Regions from separate parts of the Kribbella sp. DT2 genome, predicted to be linked through region 3. Evidence: riboswitches for the same ligand, from Rfam matches in the RefSeq annotation. Region 3 holds a riboswitch; each other region holds the start of a gene.
What was found. Region 3 has a riboswitch for cobalamin ahead of ACLQ2O_RS37655 (ABC transporter substrate-binding protein). Riboswitches for the same ligand answer to the same signal wherever they lie in the genome.
Positions count from the first base shown of each region.

Region 1: linked by a shared signal. The riboswitch ahead of metE (5-methyltetrahydropteroyltriglutamate--homocysteine S-methyltransferase) and the one ahead of ACLQ2O_RS37655 (ABC transporter substrate-binding protein) in region 3 are both predicted to bind cobalamin.
Region 2: linked by a shared signal. The riboswitch ahead of ACLQ2O_RS35265 (ribonucleoside-diphosphate reductase subunit alpha) and the one ahead of ACLQ2O_RS37655 (ABC transporter substrate-binding protein) in region 3 are both predicted to bind cobalamin.

Region 1 covers NZ_JBNCLH010000002.1:789,538-794,362, reverse strand. The annotation lists gene ACLQ2O_RS12475 (potassium transporter Kup) at 1-1,671, opposite strand, end outside; cobalamin riboswitch at 1,759-1,973, shown strand; gene metE (5-methyltetrahydropteroyltriglutamate--homocysteine S-methyltransferase) at 2,092-4,395, shown strand; gene rocD (ornithine--oxo-acid transaminase) at 4,463-4,825, shown strand, end outside.
Region 2 covers NZ_JBNCLH010000010.1:232,525-237,349, forward strand. The annotation lists gene ACLQ2O_RS35255 (class I SAM-dependent methyltransferase) at 1-763, opposite strand, end outside; gene ACLQ2O_RS35260 (DinB family protein) at 1,085-1,666, shown strand; cobalamin riboswitch at 1,725-1,881, shown strand; gene ACLQ2O_RS35265 (ribonucleoside-diphosphate reductase subunit alpha) at 2,013-4,825, shown strand, end outside.
Region 3 covers NZ_JBNCLH010000012.1:98,841-103,665, reverse strand. The annotation lists gene ACLQ2O_RS37665 (FecCD family ABC transporter permease) at 1-322, opposite strand, end outside; gene ACLQ2O_RS37660 (FecCD family ABC transporter permease) at 319-1,287, opposite strand; gene ACLQ2O_RS37655 (ABC transporter substrate-binding protein) at 1,440-2,468, opposite strand; cobalamin riboswitch at 2,493-2,681, opposite strand; gene ACLQ2O_RS37650 (CGNR zinc finger domain-containing protein) at 2,809-3,294, opposite strand; gene ACLQ2O_RS37645 (hypothetical protein) at 3,358-4,041, shown strand; gene ACLQ2O_RS37640 (hypothetical protein) at 4,170-4,825, opposite strand, start outside.

The DNA.
Region 1 (4,825 bases), on a different contig from region 3:
GACGTAGCCGAACCGGGCCGTCACGTGCACGATCCGGTCGTCGTCGAACCCGAGGTCGTCGATCGTGATCCGCTCGGTGTCCGGGACCGACGGCACCGGCTCGGTCTCGATCGACAGGATCACGACGTTCTCGTGCAGGATGTGGTTGTGCTCGACGTTCGCGCGCATCGCCAGCGGCACGGTGTCCTTGCCCCGGTTCAGGAAGACCGCCGTCCCGGGCACCCGGCGCAGCGGCGGCCGCGCGTCGTGCAGCTCGTTGACGAACGTCGTCAGTGAGCCTTCCTGACGCTCGCGCCGCGCGGTGACCAGAGCGCGCCCGCGCTGCCAGGTGGTGAGCACGGTGAAGACCGTGATCCCGATCAGCAGCGGCAGCCAGGCGCCGTGCACGAGCTTGGTCAGGTTCGCCGCGAGGAACAGCAGCTCGATCGACAGGAACACCGCTCCTCCGCCGATCACCACCCACATCGGCTTGCCCCACTGCTTGCGGACGATGTAGAAGAACAGCACGGTGTTGATCGTGACCGTGGCGGTGACCGCCATCCCGAAGGCGAAGGCGAGCGCGGCCGAGGTCTGGAACGCGAAGACCAGCGTGAGCACCGAGATCATCAGCGCCCAGTTGATCCACGGCACGTAGATCTGGCCGATCGTCTCGTCCGACGTGTGCAGGATCCGCAGCCGCGGCAGGTACCCGAGCTGCACCGCCTGGCGGGCGACCGAGAACGCGCCGGTGATGACGGCCTGGGACGCGATCACCGTCGCGGCGGTGGCGAGCAGGACCAGCGGGATCCTCCCCCACTCGGGCACGAGCAGGAAGAACGGGCTGCTGATCGACGACTGGTCCTTGAGCACCAGCGCGCCCTGCCCGAGGTAGCTCAGGACGCACGCCGGGAACACGAGGATCAGCCAGGCCCGGGTGATCGGCGCGCGGCCGAAGTGCCCGAGGTCGGCGTACAGGGCCTCGGCGCCGGTGATCGCGAGCACGACCGCGGCCAGCGCGAAGAAGGCGTGCCCGAAGTCGTTGGTCAGGAAGCCCAGCGCGTACGTCGGCGACAGGGCCTTCAGGATCTCCGGGTGGCGGGTGATGCCACCGATCCCGGCCGCGCCGATGGTGACGAACCAGATCACCATCACGACGCCGAACGACCGCCCGATCCGGCCGGTGCCGAGCCGCTGCAGCGTGAACAGGACGACGATGATCGTCGCGGTGATCGGTACGACGTACGAGTCCAGCCCGGGCTCGACGACCTTGAGACCCTCGACCGCGGACAACACCGAGATGGCCGGCGTGATCATCGAGTCGCCGAAGAACAGCGACGCGCCGAAGATGCCGAGCCCGGCCAGGATCACCTTGGTCCGGCGGCTGCCGTTGGTGCCGTGGCTACGGATCAGTGTGATCAGCGCGAGGATGCCGCCCTCGCCGTGGTTGTCCGCGCGCAGCACCAGCAGCACGTACTTGATCGTCACGATGATCGTGACCGCCCAGAAGATGAGCGACACGATCCCGAACACGCTGTCGGCCGAGACCGGCACCGGGTGCGGGTCGCCGGGGTTGAACACGGTCTGGATCGTGTAGATCGGGCTCGTGCCGATGTCCCCGAAGACCACGCCGAGGGCACCGATCGTCAGCAGCGTCCGGGACTGCACGCGGCCGTCCACGTGGTCGGTGCTCATCGCGTCAGCCTGTTCACGCGCGCATTGAACCAAATCAGCCTGGCTGGCAGACCGATCACACTCGCGTCGTGCTGTGAGAGTTCTGTGAGAAAGTGGAGACGCAGTGGTTCGGCCCGGTCGCCAGTCGGGTCGTCGTAAGAGGGAACCCGGTGGAAATCCGGGACTGCCCCGCAGCGGTGAGTGGGAACGACCGCCGTCATCAGCACTGGACCGGAGGACCGGTCTGGGAAGCGACGGCCAGTAGGTGTCTGGAGCCAGACGCGCCCGCGAGTCCGAAGACCTGCCTCTGCCCGCCGTGCGTCGTCGTACGGCGGTGACCGCGTGACCTCGTGGGAAGGTCGGCCGTGCGCGACCCGTCGCGCCTGCCGTCGTTCTCCTGAGGTCCGGGGTCTTCGAGACTGCCTCGCCAAGGAGAGACACTTGAACACCCAGTCAGCAGCACGGTCCACCGTGTACGGCTACCCGCGTCAGGGCCAGAGCCGTGAACTGAAGAAGGCCGTCGAGGGCTACTGGAAGGGCACCGTCAGCGCGGACGCCCTCCGGCAGACCGCGGCCGGCCTGCGCAAGGCCAACTGGCAGCAGCTCGCTGCCGACGGCATCGACGAGGTCCCGACCGGCGACTTCTCGTACTACGACCACGTGCTCGACACGTCGGTCCTGCTCGGCGCGATCCCCGAGCGGCACCGGGCCGCTGTGGCCGCGGACCCGCTGGACGGGTACTTCGCGATGGCCCGCGGCACCCAGGAGGTCGCGCCGCTGGAGATGACCAAGTGGTTCGACACCAACTACCACTACCTGGTCCCCGAGCTCGGCCCCGACAGCACCTTCACCGCCGACACCAGCAAGCAGGTCGCCGAGCTTCGCGAAGCGCTCGACCTCGGGCTGACCGCGCGCCCGGTCGTCGTCGGCCCGATCGCCTACCTACTGCTGGCCAAGCCGGCGCCGGGCGTCGACGAGCACTTCGAGCCGCTGTCGCTGCTCGACAAGATCCTCCCCGTGTACGCCGAAGTGCTCGCGGACCTGCGCGCCGCCGGCGCCGGCTGGGTGCAGCTGGACGAGCCGGCGCTGGTCCAGGACCGCTCGGCCGATGAGCTCGACCTGACGGCCCGCGCGTACGCCGTACTGGGTGGTCTGACCGATCGCCCGCGGCTGCTCGTCGCGTCGTACTTCGACCGGCTCGGCAAGGCGCTGCCGGTGCTGGCCAAGTCGCCGGTCGAGGGTCTGGCGATCGACTTCACCGGTCCCGCGGAGGGCAACCTCGACGACCTGGTCGCGGCCTCCGAGGTGCGCTCGAAACGGCTCGTCGCGGGCGTGGTCAACGGCCGCAACATCTGGATCAACGATCTCACCAAGTCGCTCGCCACGCTGACCCGGCTGCGCTCGCTGGCCGGTCAGGTCGACGTCAGTGCGTCGTGCTCCCTGCTGCACGTCCCGTACGACGTCACGGCCGAGGACGGCGTCGACCCGGAGGTCGCGCGCTGGCTGGCGTTCGCCCGGCAGAAGTCCGCCGAGATCGCGACGCTGACGCTCGGCTTCACCGAAGGCGCCGAGGCGATCGCCGACCAGCTGAACGCGAACCGGGCCGCGCTGGACTCCCGGAGCGCTTCGGCACTGACGAACAACCCCGACGTCCGGGCGCGGGTCGCAGCGGTCACCGACGCGGACAGTCGCCGCTCCACGCCGTACGCCGAACGCAGCGCCGCCCAGCAGGCACGGCTCGGCCTGCCGTTGCTCCCGACAACGACTGTCGGGTCGTTCCCGCAGACCACCGAGCTGCGGACGGCGCGCGCCGACCTGCGCGCCGGACGGATCGACGCGACGCAGTACGACCAGCGGATCGAGGCCGAGATCCAGGAGGTGCTCGCGTTCCAGGAGAAGGCCGGGCTGGACGTGCTCGTGCACGGTGAGCCCGAGCGCAACGACATGGTCCAGTACTTCGCCGAGCAGCTCGACGGGTACTTGGCGACGCAGCACGGCTGGGTCCAGTCGTACGGCACCCGGTACGTCCGGCCGCCGGTCCTGGTCGGCGACATCTCGCGGCCGGAGCCGATGACGGTCCGCTGGTGGGCGTACGCACAGCTGCAGACCGAGCGTCCGGTCAAGGGCATGCTGACCGGTCCGGTCACGATGCTCGCGTGGTCGTTCGTCCGCGACGACCAGCCGCGCAGCGACACCGCACGCCAGGTCGCGCTGGCGTTGCGGGACGAGGTCAACGATCTCGAGGCGGCCGGTGCCGCGGTGATCCAGGTCGACGAGCCGGCGCTGCGCGAGACCCTGCCGCTGCGGCAGGCCGACCGTGCGGCGTACCTGAGTTGGGGCACCGAGGTGTTCCGGCTGACGACCAGCGGCGTCCGGGCGGACACGCAGATCCACACGCACATGTGTTACGTGGAGTTCGGCGACATCCTGAACGCGCTGGACGAGATGGAGGCCGACGTCGCGAGCCTCGAAGCGGCCCGCTCGCACATGCAGGTCGCCCACGAGCTCGGCAACGCCGGCTACCCGCGCGGCGTCGGTCCCGGCGTCTACGACATCCACTCCCCGCGCGTCCCCGGCACGCCCGAGGTCGTCTCACTGCTGCAGAAGGGTCTGGCCGCGATCCCGGCCGAGCGCCTGTGGGTCAATCCCGACTGCGGCCTGAAGACCCGCGGCTGGCCCGAGGTCCGCGACTCCCTCGACCACCTGGTCGGCGCGGCCCGCGCCGTCCGCGAACAGCTCGGCTGACCTCAGTAGCAGGTAGTACAGGATATGCTCTCCTGTACTACCTGTTACCGACGAAGGGAAGCGATCCGTGACCGACCCGGTGAGGCTGGAAGAGCAGTACGGCGCACACAACTACCACCCACTGCCGGTCACCATCGCTCACGCCGAGGGGGCCTGGGTCACCGACACCGGCGGCCGGCGCTATCTCGACTGCCTCGCCGGGTACTCCGCGCTCAACTTCGGGCACCGGCACCCGGCGCTGATCGCGGCCGCGACCGAGCAGCTCGGCCGGGTGACGCTGACCAGCCGGGCCTTCCACCACGACCAGCTCGGCCCGTTCTGCGCGGAACTGGCCGGGCTGGCCGGCAAGGACGCCGTCCTGCCGATGAACTCCGGCGCCGAGGCCGTCGAGACCGCGCTGAAGCTGGCCCGCCGCTGGGGCTACCTGGTC
Region 2 (4,825 bases), on a different contig from region 3:
ATCCAGCCGCGGACAACGTGGTGACCACCTCACCCAGCCCGTGCATCCACTCGTAACTGGTATTGCGTCCCGGGACCTCGTCGCCGGTATAAGTGACCGTCGACTCGTGCGCGATCGCGCCCCGGCCCTCCAGATAGTCGTTGCGCAGCACCAACTCGTCGGACTCACCAGGCAACCCGACCGGGCGCAACGAGTTCAGCAGCGGATGGAACTCGACGATGTAGACGGACCCACCAGGCTTGAGCAGACCGGTGACAACCTCGGCCCACTTCGGCAGGTCCGGCAGGTAGCAGAGGGCGCCCTTGCCGGTGTACACGACGTCGAACCGCCGGTCCCCCAGCGCCTCGACCGCGTCGTACACATTGGCGTGCACGTAGTCGATCTCGACCCCGGCCTCCGTCGCCAGCCGGCGAGCCTCGTCGAGCGACCGCGCCGACAGGTCCAGCCCGGCCGTCCGCGCACCCCGCTGAGCGAAGGCGATCGTCTCCGTCCCCAGATGGCACTGCAGATGGACGACGTCACGGCCACCCAGCTCCCCCAGGTCGGCCCACTCGTAGTCGGCGAACCAGAAGTCCGCCGGCCGTTCGTAGAACTTGCTCGCGGCGTGCAGCGGCGCCCGCGCGTCCCAGTCCGCCTCGTTGGCCGCCACCTGCGTCAGCTCGTCCGCGTCCAGCGCCACCGGCTTCTCCTTCTGTCGCCTGGCCCGGTCCTCGTCCTCCCAGTCTCTCCAGGCCCAGGTCCAGGCATCACCACTCAGGCTCATCTCGACTCACCCGGCGTCACGCGTTTCCCCCTCGGAAGCAGTCCCGCGAGCAGTTACCGCGCCCCCGGACCCTCCCGAGAGCGTTCCCCCAGCGCTGCTCACCCAGCGTGACTCTACTCCCGTCGGCCACGCTGAGTAATCACGTTTGGGTCTCACTCCACACCAGCTCCCCGGTCGCGCTCGCATTAACAGTCGACCACCGGAAGCACCAGCACCGACACGCTGTGCTGATTGACTTTCCGGCGTTCTCTCGACCACAATTCGAACACATGTTCGAAGCAAGAACAAACCGCGGGGAATCGGGGAGCGTGAGGATCTGTGATGCCGGAACCGTTCGACTGGGACATTCTGGAGCGACCGTCGGCGATGGCGATGGTGCGGGGCCAGCTCGGTTTCAGCTGGATGGTGCTGGCCCAGCGGCTGGCGGCACTGACCGACGACGAGTACTTCTGGAGACCGAGCGCGGAGGCGCTGACCGTCGTACGGCGACGGCATGCCGGCCGCTTCCGGTCGCTCGGATCGGGTGAGTGGGTGGCGCAGTGGCCGGACGAGCCGGACCATCGCGGGCCGCGGACGATCGCCTGGCTGATCGCGCACCTGACCGAGACGTTCTTCGAGCGCTGGGAGTGGACCTTCGGCGAGCGGATCCAGGGCCGCACGGACATCACGCTGCACGGGAACGCCCAGGACGCGGTCGCCTGGCTGACCCACTGGGTCGACGCGTGGCAGGACTCGATCGCCGCGCTGGACGAGGAGCAGGTGATGACGGTCGGTCTCAGCCAGGCCACCGAACTGGACGCCGCGGAGCCCTTCGGCCACGTCGTCCTGCGGCTCAACCGGGAGCTGATCCATCACGGATCGGAGATCATGACGCTACGGGACCTCCATGCGCTGGCCGCCTGAAACCACTAGATGTGCGACACGCGGCGCGTCGAGGCACTACATGTCGGGGTCTACCGCTAGTGTTCTGCGTGCTGGTGGTTCTGCCCGGGTGACGCGACCAAGCGCGGCCGGGCCGAGGCAACAGGGGAATCCGGTGCGAGTCCGGAACTGCCCCGCAACGGTGAGCGGACAGGTCGTCCGCGAGTCCGAGTACCTGCCACCGGTGCGCGTACCGCCGGTACGCGTTGGTCCGAGACCTCGTGGGTGGGTCGGTGGGCGTCAAGGCGGCCGTACTCGCCGTGCTGCCCTGCGTCGCGCGCTCTTCCCCAGGTCATGGTCCCCCGGAACTCGCGTGGAGAGAGCGCCTGTGACCATCGTTTCGTCGTCGCCGCCCGCATCGGGCACCGTGCCCGACCCGTCGGCGTCCCAGCTGACCGTCGTCCGCCGTGACGGCACCAGCACCGCATTCGACCCGACCAAGATCGCGGTCGCCGTGAGCAAGGCCTTCCTGGCCGTCGAGGGCGCCGAGGCCGGCACCAGTCACCGGGTCCGTGACCTGGTGACCGACCTGACCGCCCGCGTCGTGACGGCGCTGACCAGCCGCGGCGACGCACGGCGCAGCGTTCAGGTCGAGGACATCCAGGACCAGGTCGAGCTGGCTCTGATGCGCGCGGGAGAGCATCAGGTCGCCCGCGCCTACGTGCTGTACCGCGAAGAGCGCACCAAAGCCCGGACGCCGTCCGACCCGACCGGCGTGACCGAGACACCGGTCATCACTTTCCGTAGCGCCGACGGTAGCAGAGCGCCACTGGACGTCGCCCGTCTCCGGCTGGTGATCGCCGAGGCGGCCGCCGGTCTGGACGCCGTCGACCCCGAGCAGATCCTCGACGAGACGCTCAGCTCCTGCTACGACGGCATCGCCCAGCACGAGGTCGAGCTCGCCCTGGTGATGGCCGCCCGCTCGTACGTCGAGACCGAGCCGCAGTACAGCCAGGCCGCCGCGCGCCTGCTGCTCGACCAGATCCGTCGCGAGACGCTCGGCCGTGTGCACGGCGAGCCCCGGCAGGCGACCCAGGCCGACATGAGCACGGCGTACGCCGAGTACTTCCCGCGCTACCTCAGCACCGGGATCGAGGCCGGGCTGCTCGACCCCGAGCTGGCCACCTTCGACCTCGCCCGGCTGGCCGCGGCGATCAGGCCCGAGCGCGACCTGGACTTCGCGTTCCTCGGCCTGCAGACCCTCTACGACCGGTACCTGCTGCACATCGACAAGGTCCGGTTCGAGCTGCCGCAGGCGTTCTACCTGCGGGTCGCGATGGGCATGGCGCTCAAGGAGGACGACCGGGAGACCCGGGCGCTGGAGTTCTACGAGCTGCTCAGCTCGTTCCGCTTCATGTCGTCGACGCCGACCCTGTTCAACTCCGGTACGACGCGGCCGCAGCTGTCGTCGTGCTTCCTGACCACGGTCGACGACGACCTGTCCGGCATCTTCGCCGGCATCCGCAACAACGCGCTCCTGGCCAAGTACTCCGGCGGCCTGGGCAACGACTGGACCCCGGTCCGCGGCATCGGCGCCAAGATCCGCGGTACGAACGGCGAGTCCCAGGGCGTCGTCCCGTTCCTGAAGATCGCCAACGACACTGCTGTAGCAGTCAATCAAGGCGGAAAACGGAAGGGCGCGGTCTGTGCGTACCTCGAGACCTGGCACATGGACATCGAGGAGTTCCTCGACCTGCGCAAGAACACCGGCGACGAGCGCCGCCGGACCCATGACATGAACACCGCGAACTGGGTGCCCGACCTGTTCCTGCAGCGGGTCGAGGCCGGTGGCGACTGGACGCTGTTCTCCCCCGACGAGGTCCCGGACCTGCACGACCTGTACGGCGCGGCGTTCAGGACGGCGTACGAGAACTACGAGGCCGCTGCCGACCGTGGTGAGATCCGGGTGTTCCGGCGGGTCAAGGCGGTCGACCTGTGGCGCCGGATGTTGACCGTGCTGTTCGAGACCGGCCACCCGTGGATCACCTTCAAGGACGCCTGCAACCTGCGCTCCCCGCAGCAGCACGACGGCGTGGTGCACTCCTCGAACCTGTGCACCGAGATCACGCTGAACACGACCGTCGACGAGACCGCCGTCTGCAACCTCGGCTCGGTCAACCTGGTTGCCCATCTGACCGAGACCGGTCTGGACGCGGACCTGCTGCGCGACACGGTGAAGACCGCGGTCCGGATGCTCGACAACGTGATCGACGTGAACTTCTACACCACGCCGGAGTCGGAGCGGGCCAACCAGCGGCACCGCCCGGTCGGCCTCGGCCTGATGGGCTTCGCCGACGCGCTGTTCGCGCTGCGCATCCCGTACTCGTCCGACGCCTCCGTCGAGTTCGCCGACGTCTCGATGGAGGCGATCAGCTACCACGCGATCGAGGCCTCGACCGAACTGGCCGCCGAGCGCGGGACGTACCAGACGTACGACGGTTCGCTATGGAGCCAGGGCGTCCTGCCGATCGACTCGCTCGAGCTGCTGCGGACGGCGCGCAACGGCGACGTCCAGCTGGACACCGGCCGGACGCTCGACTGGGAGGCGCTGCGCGCGAAGGTGCTGAAGGACGGCATGCGCAACTCCAACGTGCTAGCGATCGCGCCGACCGCGACGATCTCCAACATCTGCGGGGTCAGCCAGTCGATCGAACCGACGTACAGCAACCTGTTCGTGAAGTCGAACATGTCCGGTGAGTTCACCGTCGCCAACCCGTACCTGGTCGCCGACCTGAAGGCGCGCGGGCTGTGGGACCAGGTGATGGTGTCGGACCTCAAGTACCACGACGGCGTGCTGAGCCGGATCGAGCGGATCCCGGCCGACCTGCGCGCGCTGTACGCGATCGCGTTCGAGATCGAGCCGCTGTGGCTGATCAAGGCGGCGTCGCGGCGGCAGAAGTGGATCGACCAGGCGCAGTCGCTCAACCTCTACATGTCGGCCCCGTCCGGCAAGGCGCTCGACGAGCTGTACCGGTCGGCCTGGCGGTACGGGCTGAAGACGACGTACTACCTGCGCTCCCAGTCGGCCACCCACGTCGAGAAGTCGACTCTGCAGGGGACGGACGGCCGGCTGAACGCAGTGCCGGTCGCTCCGGCCGCAGCCCCCGCGCCGGCCGCCCCCGCGCCGGCCGCAGCTCCCGC
Region 3 (4,825 bases):
CGTTGATGCCGATCAGGTCCGGGCTGACCAGCGGGTTGCGCGCGAGCCGCTGGAAGATCGCGCCGGAGACGGCGAAGGCCGCACCGACGCCCAGGCCGACGAGGACGCGTGGCAGCCGGTTGTTGACCACGACGTCGGTCATGATCAGCGAGCCGTTGCCTGCCAGGGTGTTCAGGACCTGGGCGAGAGGGATCTCGTAGTCGCCGATCGTCAGGGAATAGGCGCCTACAGCAACGGCTATCACCAGACCGGCGACCGTGACGACGACTCCGCTGGGATCGATCCGGCCGGAGAAGGGGCCGATGCGTACGGGGGTGCTCATAGTTCGGCCAGCCTTTGGCGGCGTACCAGCGCGATGAACAGCGGCGCTCCCACCAGCGCGGTGATGATGCCGACCTGGAGCTCGTCCGGTCTGACCACCAGGCGGCCGACCACGTCCGCGAGCAGCAGCAACGTCGGCGCGAGGACGAGTGAGTACGGCAGGATCCAGCGGTAGTCGGCGCCGACGATCGCCCGTGCGACATGCGGTACGGCGAGGCCGACGAAGCCGATCGGGCCGGCCATCGCGGTCGCCGTACCGGCCAGGAGCATGATCGCGAGGCCTGCGAGGACCCGGACCAGGCCGACCCGGGTGCCGAGGGTTGTCGCGAGCTCCTCACCCAATGCGAGCTGGTTGAGCGAGCGCCCGAGCACCAACGACAGAACGATGCCTAGGGCAATGAAGGACAATGCCTGGCCGACGATCGGGCCGGTCGCCATCGTGAGCGATCCGACCACCCAGAAGCGGAACTCGTTCAGCGTCGACAGATCGAGCAGCGTCGCCGCGGACGTGACCGACCCGAGCATGGCCGACAACGCCGCACCGGCCAGCGCGAGTTTGACCGGCGTCGCGCCGCCGCGCCCGAGGGCGCCGACGAGGTAGACCACGACGGTCGCCACCAGCGCGCCGCCCATCGCGAACCACACGTAGCCGGCCAGGCTCGTCACGCCGAAGACGCCGATCGCCGCGACGACGGCCACCGCGGCTCCGGCGTTGACGCCGAGGATCCCGGGGTCCGCCAACGCGTTGCGGGTGACGCCCTGCATCAGCGCGCCGGCCAAGCCGAGGGCCGCGCCGGCCATGAGGCCGGTGGCGGTCCGCGGCAGGCGTAAGTACCGGATCACGCGGTCGGTGTCGGAGCCGGTGAAGTCGGCCGCTGCCAGGTACACGTCCCGCGGCGCGAACCACTCGGTCCCGGCGAGCAAGGAGAGCAGCACGGCCGCCAGCAGTACGGCGAACGCGATCACGAGACCACCGGTCTTCGTCAGCCCACCCCGCAATAACCCCGGCCGGCCGGGAGCGCCTCGTCCGTCGCCTCCCCGCCGACCGTCGGCGCGCGGCGGACCATCGATTCCCCGCCGGCCACGAGGTCCCGGACGACCGTCAGCGACCTGGGCGGTCACTTGACCAGGTCGGGGTGGATGATCTTCGCGATCAGCTCGGTCGAGTTCGCGCCGCGAACGCCGGCCGAGTGGTGCGCGAACAACCACGGCACCACGTGCTTGTTCTTCACCGCCGTGAGGTTCGCGAACGCCGGGTTCTTCAGCAGCTTGTCGACGTCCGGCTGCCCCTGCGCCTCGGTCAGCGTCGCGTCGCAGCAACCGCTGATCAGCACGTAGTCCGGGTCGGCTTTGATGAACTCCTCGACACTGATCTTCACGTTCCGCTTCGAGGTCAGCCCCGCGAACGCGTTCACCCCACCGGCCTGCCTGATCAGCACCGTGCCGAAGTCCGGACCACCGGACACCGTCATCCCGCCGCCCTCGAGCCCAGGCCGCACGATCGCCACCGTCGGCTTGCCGGCGCCCTTCACCTTGGTCTCGACCGCCGCGATCCGCGCCTTCTGGTCCGCGATCACCTGCTCGGCTTTGTCGCTCGCGCCGAACAGCTTGCCGAGGTCGCGCAGGTCGGCGTACACGTTGTCCATCGAGACCGTCGACGGGTCGATCGCCTCGTCGCCCTTGCCGTCCGCGGTCGGGCAGAGCGGGCTGAAGATCCAGGTCTGCACGCCGAGGTCGGACAGCGACTTGCGGCTGCCGAAGCTGCCGTCACTGCCGGCCGCGTTGAAGATGTCGTTGAAGCCGGACAGCACGAAGTCCGGGTTCAGGCTGAGCAGTTCCTCGCGGCTCGGCATGTTCTTGTAGTACTTGCGGTCCCGCTGCGCACCGGCGTACTCGGGCAGCGGCTCGGAGTCGAGGAACGCGGTCCCGACCAGGCGGTCGGAGATACCCAGCGCGTGTGCCATCTCGATGGCCGGCTGGTACGCCGCGAACACCCGCCGCGGCGGGCCGTCGACAGCGACGTCGAGGCCGCAGTTCTTCACGGTCGTCGCGCTCGCGCTCGGACCTTCGTCGGCGCCGGCGCTTCCGCAGCCGGCGACCAGGGACAGGAAAACGGCAGCAAGCACTGCCTTGGGTACGACGGCCATGGCGACCGTTCCTCCAACACCTCGTGGACGGGACGCGTCGTGGCCGGTCTCCTGGCTGACGGGACGACCGCATCCGCCGAGCTGACCTTCCCAGCCCCTCCGGGCCAGTGGTCTCACACCTGGTGAACGCTCAGCGGACAATCCCGATCACAGTGGCGAGGGCCGCGCCGGTACTCCACCGGCTTCCCGAACACCACGACGGGCACACGGTAACCCACGCTGCGACCCGGTCGCAGCACACGGTCCAGGCGCGCGACCTCGCCCGGCTCCGCCGAGCCGGCGCGCCGGGCCGGACAGCCCAGAGGTCCGCCGGGAGTTCTTCGCGGCGAAGCGACGGCCGCTAGGCGTTCTTCGCCGTACGGGCCCGGTACGCCGCGACGGTCGTCCGGCTCGCGCACGCGTTGGAGCAGAAGCGGCGGGTCCGGTTCCGCGACTGGTCGACGAAGTAGTTGCCGCAGTTGGACGCGTCACACCGGCCCAGCGTCACCGAGGGGTCGCCCGCCGCGACCAGCGCGAGCTTGGCGGCGACCAACTGGCCGACCCAGCGCTTGGCCGGGGTGCCGTTGCGGCTGAAGTGGACGTGCCAGCCGCCGTCGTGGTCGGTCAGGTGCATGTCCGGCGGGTAGTCGCGCAGCAGGCGGTGCACGGCGTCGGGGGCAGCGCCGTCGACCGACTCGGCCAGCGCCGTACGGACGAGGTCCGGCAGGTCGCCGTACCGGCCGTCGGGCGGTGGAGCGATCTCGTGCTCCGCGAAGAACGCGGCGACGAGCTCGCCGTCGGGGTCGAGCGTGCCGGTGTTGGCCAGCTCGACCGCCAGCCGGGTCACGTTCCCAATGTAGTCACCGTATTGCACTTGACCCCCTACATCGCGCTGCTTACCGTAGGTATCATGCTAACTGATGCCACCTACATCGCTCGGCGCCTGCAACTGCTCGGGGAGTGGGACGCCGCGCTCGCCGTCCTGGGCCCGGACGCCGATCCCGAGCTGCGCGCGGAGATCGCTGTCGACCGCTGGTTCTTCCAGGTCGAGGGTCACGACGAGGCCGAGCAGGCGGTCGCGGCGCTCGATCCGACCTCGTCGACCGCGCACCTGCTGACGGCGCGACTGGCGTACAGCCGGCTGCTGTTCCAGCGCCCGCGCGCGGACGACCGGACTGTTGCTGAGGACAACTACCGTGCGGCGACCCGGACCGGGACCGAGCTGCAGCGCGGGTGGGCCGAGTACCACTGGGGCGTCCTGCTGGACAACATCGACGACGACGGAGCCGCCGCGATCCCGCGCTACGAGACCGCGCTCGAGATCGCGACGCGGACCGGCGACGGCCTCTTCGAGTCGTACATCATTCGGCACCTCGCACACCTGCAGGAGCCCGCCGAACGGATCGCGATGCTGCGCCGCTCGCTCCACCTGCGCGGCGCGCTCGGCGCCCGGCCGCAGACCATCGCCGCGCAGGCCGTGCTCGCCGAGGACCTTCCCGAGGACGATCCTGAGCGCGCGGAACTGCTGCGGACCTACCGTCCCGGCGCGGAGGAACTGCGGATCGGCTGGCTGCTGTCCGACGTGGTGAAGTAGGCGCGCGCCGCTTCGGTCAACGCGGCGGGCGGCGGCGCGGTCAGCGCGGCGGCGCATCAACGCGCGTGGAGCGGCGCGCGGCGGCGCGATCAGCACAGCGACGCATCAGCGCGTGAGCGGCGGCGCGGTCAGCGCGTGTAGAGCGGGGAGACGGCGAGGGCGAAGGCGACCATGTCGTCGGTCTTCACCTTGGCGCCGGGCAGCGGGACCAGGTCGGCGATCTTGTCCGTCCCGACGCGGATCGTCCCGCGCCCGGTGGCCGTGTCGACGTACCCCTCGTCACCCAACGGAACGGACTGCGACGTCGGCGCCTTGCGGACCGACGCCATCGCGGCCGCCGCGTCGGCCATCCGGCGAGCCGTCGAGTAGACCACGGCGGTCGAGGTGATCCAGCCGCAGACGAGATCGCCCGCCGCCGTCTCGCTGTCCCGCCGCGCCGTCGCCGTGGTACCCATGACCTTCGCGGCCGCGTTCGACCCGCGCTCGCACTCCTCACGAGTGATCAACGGCGCCGCCTCCGGCAACCCGGCCGCCTGCCTGGCCGCCTCCTGCGCCAGTACGACGTACTTGGTCTGCGTCGCCACCGGACCCTCGACCTTGTAGAGACGGGTCCCCAGCAGGAACACCGCGAACTTGCTCGTCCCGTAACCGCCCTGCCCGACCGCGATCGCACGCGCCGGCTCGGCCTTCGTCGCGGCGTACGCCTGCTGAGCCGCCGTCAGCTCTTCCCTGGTCGCCGGCAGCACCGACACCCCGAGCCGAAGCACCGGCCCACTCGGACTCG